Regions from separate parts of the Massilia sp. TSP1-1-2 genome, predicted to be linked through region 2. Evidence: predicted binding sites of a transcription regulator. Region 2 holds the regulator's gene; each other region holds the start of a gene.
The links. Region 2 encodes sigma-54, which starts transcription at its own class of promoters, with help from an activator protein. Its sites were predicted from a motif close to TGGCANGNAANCTGCTTT; they were not measured.
Positions count from the first base shown of each region.

Region 1: the regulator sigma-54 is predicted to act here: its motif matches at 901-918, upstream of prpB (methylisocitrate lyase).
Region 3: the regulator sigma-54 is predicted to act here: its motif matches at 1,438-1,455, upstream of ACP7BV_RS10675 (PEP-CTERM sorting domain-containing protein).

Region 1 is NZ_JAFCTU010000001.1:329,088-331,286, forward strand. Features, by position in the region: gene prpR (propionate catabolism operon regulatory protein PrpR) at 1-748, opposite strand, end outside; gene prpB (methylisocitrate lyase) at 966-1,853, shown strand; gene prpC (bifunctional 2-methylcitrate synthase/citrate synthase) at 1,879-2,199, shown strand, end outside.
Region 2 is NZ_JAFCTU010000008.1:11,568-13,766, forward strand. Features, by position in the region: gene lptB (LPS export ABC transporter ATP-binding protein) at 1-249, shown strand, start outside; gene ACP7BV_RS08770 (RNA polymerase factor sigma-54) at 263-1,747, shown strand; gene hpf (ribosome hibernation-promoting factor, HPF/YfiA family) at 1,818-2,171, shown strand.
Region 3 is NZ_JAFCTU010000010.1:36,197-38,395, reverse strand. Features, by position in the region: gene rsmA (16S rRNA (adenine(1518)-N(6)/adenine(1519)-N(6))-dimethyltransferase RsmA) at 1-695, shown strand, start outside; gene ACP7BV_RS10675 (PEP-CTERM sorting domain-containing protein) at 798-1,403, opposite strand; gene ACP7BV_RS10670 (alkaline phosphatase) at 1,650-2,199, shown strand, end outside.

The DNA of each region.
Region 1 (2,199 bases), on a different contig from region 2:
TCAAGACCGTCGCTGGCGAGCGCGCGTATAGCACCACGGCCTGGCGCAGCGTCTCCATCGCGCCGGACACGCCGCGCAGGTCGTTCAGGCCGTGCTTGGCGCGCAGCGTGTCGGCCACCACCAAGCGGCGCCCGCGAATCGATTCCAGGTGCGTCAGGCGCGCCAGTTCCAGCGCATCGTCAAAGGCCTGGCGGATCGACGCGGCCGAGTAGACGAAAACGCCGGTCAGTCCCGCTTCTTCGGCCAAATCGGTGATCAGGCCCGCGCCCACGACGGCCTGGATGCCGGCAGCTTTCAGTTCATTGATCTGGGCGCGCGCGTCTTCCTCGGTCACGTAGGTGCGCTGGGCGATGGCCACGCCAAAGGTCGCGGCGAACTCCGCCAGTTCGGGCAGTTGCTGCTGGTAAGTGACGACGCCGATGCGGTCCGACACGCGCCGCGCGCGCGCCAGCGCCTGCATGAAATCAAAGCCGCTGGCCTTGGCGATCACCAGCGGCACCGAGACGCGGCCCTTGAGATAGGCCGCGTTTGAACCTGCCGCGATCACCACGTCGCAGCGTTCGGTGGCGACCCGTTCGCGGATCGCGCGCGCCGCCTCGTCAAAGCCCAGGTTCACCGGTTCGATGGTCGCCAGGTGGTCGTATTCAAGCGTGATGTCGCGAAACAGATCGGCCAGACGGGACACCGATACCGTCCAGATGACGGGTTTGTCGGGCGAATCGGGGGCAGGGCGGTTCTGGTAGCTCATATCCTTATTGTAGTCCATGTTTCAAATGGTGTTTCATTTGTGTTTCAATGTTCCACTGGCAATGCAATATTTTGTTTCATTTGTTTGCTTGTGGAGAAACGCAAGCTACCCAAGTGCTTGATTCACAAGGACTCACCCCGTTCTCGTACCTGTGGCACGCCTTTTGCGGTGTAGGTGCTATCTCGTTCAATCGACCACGCAACACTAAAGGACAATCATGGCCCAAGTTTCCGCAGGCGCGGCATTTCGCAAAGCTGTTCAAGAAGAGTTGCCCTTACAAGTGGTCGGCGCCATCAACGCCAACCACGCCTTGCTGGCCAAGCGCGCCGGTTTTCGCGCTATTTACCTGTCCGGCGGCGGCGTGGCCGCCGGCTCGCTCGGCCTGCCGGACCTGGGCATCTCCAACCTGGACGACGTGCTGACCGACGTGCGCCGCATTACCGACGTGTGCGACCTGCCGCTGCTGGTGGACGTCGACACCGGCTTCGGCTCGTCCGCCTTCAACGTGGCGCGCACGGTGCGCTCGATGATCAAGGCCGGCGCCGGCGCCATCCACATCGAAGACCAGGTCGGCGCCAAGCGCTGCGGCCACCGTCCGGGCAAGGAAATCGTCAGCAAGCAGGAGATGGTTGACCGCATCAAGGCGGCAGTGGATGCGCGCACCGACGACAGTTTCGTCATCATGGCGCGCACCGATGCGCTGGCCGTCGAAGGCCTGGAGTCGGCCATGGAGCGCGCCATCGCCTGCGTGGAAGCGGGCGCCGACATGATCTTCCCGGAAGCGATCACCGACCTGGCCATGTACGCCACGTTTGCGAAAGCGGTCAAGGTGCCGGTGCTGGCCAACATCACCGAGTTCGGCGCGACCCCGCTGTTCACGGTGGACGAACTCAAAGGCGCCGACGTCGGCCTGGTGCTGTACCCGCTGTCGGCCTTTCGCGCCATGAACAAGGCGGCCGAAAACGTCTACGGCGCGATTCGCCGCGACGGCACGCAAAAGAACGTGGTCGACACCATGCAGACCCGCATGGAACTGTACGAGCGCATCAACTATCACGATTTCGAGCAAAAGCTCGACGCGCTGTTCGCAGCCCAGAAAAAATAAACCAACTATTCCAGGAGACTCCAGCATGAGCGATGTACAAGCAACCCCCTTCAAGCCAAAAAAATCGGTCGCCCTTTCCGGCGTCACCGCGGGCAACACCGCGCTGTGCTCGGTCGGCAAAACCGGCAACGATCTGCACTACCGCGGCTACGACATTCTCGACGTCGCCACCAACAGCGAGTTCGAAGAAATCGCCTACCTGCTGGTGCACGGCAAACTGCCGACCAAGGCTGAACTGAAGGGCTACAAGGCGCACCTGAAGTCGATGCGCGGCCTGCCGCAGGCGGTCAAGTCGGCGCTCGAGGCGCTGCCGGCGTCGGCCCACCCGATGGATGTGATGCGCACC
Region 2 (2,199 bases):
CTGCTCGACGAACCGTTCGCCGGGGTCGATCCGATCGCCGTGATCGAGATCCAGCGCATCGTGCGGTTCCTGAAGGAGCGCGACATCGGCGTTTTGATCACCGACCACAATGTGCGCGAAACGCTCGGCATTTGCGACCGTGCCTACATCATCAACCAGGGTGCGGTGCTGGCCTCTGGCCGTCCGGACGACATCATCGCAGACGAATCGGTACGCCGCGTTTATCTGGGTGAGCACTTCCGGATGTAAGCAGGTCAAACCGATGAAACAATCCCTGCAACTACGCACCTCGCAGCACCTTGCGCTCACGCCGCAGCTGCAGCAGTCGATCCGCCTGCTGCAGTTGTCCACGCTCGAACTGCACCAGGAACTCGAACAGCTCCTGACCGACAATCCGCTGCTCGAACGGCTTGACGATCCGCTCGACCATTCGGTGCGCCTGCTGGCCGACGGCGCCATCGGCAGCAGCGCCACGCCGGCCGAGGCGCCGCCCGAACCGGGCGCGCAGGATGCACCGGCGCCGGCCGAAGGCCAAAGCGCCGATGCACCCGAGGGGGAAGCTGCCAGCAACAACGACAACAACAACGACAACGACGGCGAGTGGGGTGACCTGGGCCGCGCCAAGAGCAGCGACGACGAAGATTCGCGCCCGCAGCTCGAGGGCAGCGCGACCACCCTGCGCGAGCATCTGATGGAACAGATGCGCGTGCTGGTGCTCGAAGTGCGCGACCGCGCGCTGGTCGAACTGATCGTCGACGCGCTCGACGACAACGGCTACCTGACCGAGACGCTGGAAGAAATCCATGCGCGCATGCCCGAAGAACTCGAGATCGATTTCGATGAATTCAAGACCGCGCTGTCGCTGCTGCAAAGTTTTGATCCGGTCGGCGTGGGCGCGCGCAATGCGTCCGAGTGCCTGGCGCTGCAGATTCGCGCCATGCGCGGCGTGCCGCTGGTGACGCGCCGCATGGCGCTGGCCATCGTCGAAAAGCACCTGACCTGGTTCGCCCAGCGTGAATTCAACAAGCTGAAAAAAGCGCTCGACTGCGACGACGAAGACTTGCGCGAGGCGCAGACCATCATCCGCCGCTGCAATCCGCACCCGGGCGCCGTGTTCGCCTCCGATGTGTCGGACTTCGTGGTCCCGGACGTGATTGTGCGCAAGGCCAAGGGCGGCTGGTCGGTCTCGCTCAACAACGACGTGATGCCGCGCCTGCGCGTGAACAATATGTACGCGAGCCTGCTCAAGCAGGGCAAGGGCGAAGGCCAGATGGGCGCCCAGTTGCAGGAAGCGAAGTGGCTGATCAAAAACATGCGCCAGCGCTTCGACACCATCTTGCGTGTCTCCGAGGCTATTGTTGAGCGCCAGCGCAATTTCTTCAGCCATGGCGCGGTAGCCATGCGTCCCCTTGTGCTGCGCGAAATAGCTGATACACTTGGTCTACACGAGAGTACTATTTCTCGTGTAACAACTCAGAAATTCATGCTGACCCCGCATGGCATGTTTGAGTTGAAATACTTTTTCGGTAGCCATGTCGCCACCGAAGCGGGGGGAGAAGCATCTTCCACGGCGATTCGTGCACTCATCGTGCAATTGACAGGAGCAGAAGACCCTAAAAATCCATTATCCGATAGTAAGATTGCGGACATGCTGGGGGAACAGGGTATGGTCATCGCTCGCCGCACCGTTGCCAAGTACCGCGAAGCGCTCAAAATCCCGCCCGTCAGCCTCAGGAAGTGTCTGTAATCGGCATTTTTATGCCGTTCCTCTGCGCGCCGCGCACGAACGGAAAGTGACACCATTATTAGGAGTGTGTATGAATCTCACAATTAGCGGACATCATCTCGAAGTGACCCCAGCCATCCGTGAATACGTACAAACCAAGCTCGAGCGCGTCAAGCGCCATTTCGATCACGTGATTGATATTGCCGTGATCCTCACCGTGGATAACCTGACTGAAAAAGAAAAACGACAAAAGGCTGAAATCAACCTTCGCCTGTCGGGCAAGACCGTGTATGTAGAAAGCCTGTCGCATGACCTGTACGCCGCTATCGACACCCTGATCGACAAGCTCGACCGTCAAGTCATGAAGTACAAGGACAAGGTCCAGGACCATAATCACCAGGCCATCAAGCACCTGCCTGAAGAAGAACTCCCTGAAGCCATCTAAGGCCCGGGATTCTTGACACGAGGGCGCC
Region 3 (2,199 bases), on a different contig from region 2:
GCCAGACCATGGTTGAAATCGGCCCGGGCCTGGCGGCCATGACGGCGCTGCTGCTCAAGCATCTGGGCCACATGCACGTTGTCGAGCTGGACCGCGACCTGGTGGCGCGCCTGCAGCAGCAGTTCCCGGCCGAGAAGCTGACCATCCACTCGGGCGACGCGCTCAAGTTCGACTACGGCCTGATTCCCGTACCGGCGGGGCAAAAGTTGCGCGTGGTGGGCAACCTGCCGTACAACATCTCGAGCCCGCTGTTGTTTCACCTGGCGGACTTTGCGCACCTGATCGAAGACCAGTACTTCATGCTGCAAAAGGAAGTGGTCGAACGCATGGTGGCCGCGCCGGGCAGCAAGACGTACGGGCGGCTGTCGGTGATGCTGCAGTGGCGCTACGACATGACGTTGATGTTCATCGTGCCGCCCACCGCGTTCGATCCGCCGCCGCAGGTGGAGTCGGCCGTCGTGCGCATGATCCCGGTCGCGACCCGCATGGCGTGCGACGGACCCACGCTGGCGGCGGTGGTGATGAAAGCTTTCTCGCAGCGCCGCAAGGTGATCCGCAACTGCCTGGCCGGGATGTTCACCGAGCAGCAGCTGACGGACTGCGGCGTCGATCCGTCGACCCGGCCCGAGACGGTGGCTCTGGCGCAGTACGTGGCGCTGGCGAACCTGCTCAAGCCGGTGCAACCTGCACCTTAGTCGCAGCGCGGGCGATAAAAAAACCCCATGGTCCTTGGCGGGCCATGGGGTTTTTTGTCGCGGCGCGCAAGCGCCGGCCTTGCGTTCTGCTTACTTACTTACTTACTTGCGGCGACGGCGGGCAGCAATGGCGAACAGACCCAGGCCCAGCAAGGCCAGCGATCCCGGTTCCGGTACTGCTTGCACGTTGACGTTGTCCAGAACGCCGTCGAGCCAGACGGTGTCGTTGCCGGCAATGTCTGAAAAGCGCAGGGTGGTCGTGGCGCCGTTGGCAACAAAATCAAAGGTGTACGACGCCAGTGGACCTGCCGACGCGCCGACCGCCGTCATCGACGACAGCAGGGCAACGCCGTCGTTGCCGAGGGCCGACGCGCGCAGCGATTGACCGCAGCTGTACGCGCCGCAGTTGCTCGCGCCAAAGTCGAACTTGACCACGTAGGTGGCGCCGCTGTTGGTGGCAAAGCTTTGCGCAAGCGTGCCGTTCGGGGCTTGGTCGCCTGCATTGAACGCCACTGCAAAGTTACCGTTCTGGGCACTGCTGCCCGCGCCGAACCAGAAGGCGCCGCCGACCTGGTAAGCCTGCGCCACATTGCCGGTGGTGGTCCAGCCGGCAAGGCCGGCTTCAAAGTCGCCGTTCACGATCGGTGCGGCGGTCGCGCCAACGGCAGCGGTAAGGCTCAGAGCGGCGAACAGACTTTTCAACAACATGTGATGCTCCAGGATAGATAAAGATAATTTACTATAAGCAATTAACGTGCCGGTTAAAAATTGTTTCGAAAAATCAACGGCTTGGGCCAAGCGGCAATAATTTGCCGGTCCCATATGTAAAGTTTTCCGACAGCATCCCGCGTCTCGGCCAGCCTGCGGCAGGCAGCCGCGCGTGCGCAGCTGCGTTTCATCAGCCCGTAACATAGCCTTGTCAGACTCCCGGTTTTCAACTCCGGGACTGACAACATGTTACGCAATGGACTTCTCATCGCCGCCGTCGGCGCGGCAACCGCAGCCCTGCTGGGCGCCTGTTCGCCAAACGATGCACCCCAGGCCCCGCCTGTCGCCGTCGCTCCCCCCAAGAATGTCATCTTCTTCCTCGGCGACGGCATGGGCATGACGACCATGACGGCCGCGCGCATCTACGCCGTGGGCGAAGATGGCGAGCTGACCATGGACACGCTGCCGGAAACCGCCTTCGTCAAGACGTTCTCGAACGACGCCCAGGTCACCGACAGCGCCCCGTCGATGGCCGCCTACATGACCGGCGTGAAGATGAACAATGAAGTGCTGTCGATGTCGGCCGACACGCTCGCGCTGGACCCGCTGCCTGACGCCAACGGCAACAAACTGACGAACAACTGCGGCAGCAAGAACGGCACGCCCGTGACCACGCTGCTCGAACTGGCCAAGGCCAAGGGCTTGTCGACCGGCGTGGTGAGCACCGCGCGCGTGACCCACGCCACGCCGGCGGCGACCTATGCGCATATTTGCCACCGCGACCTGGAAAACGATA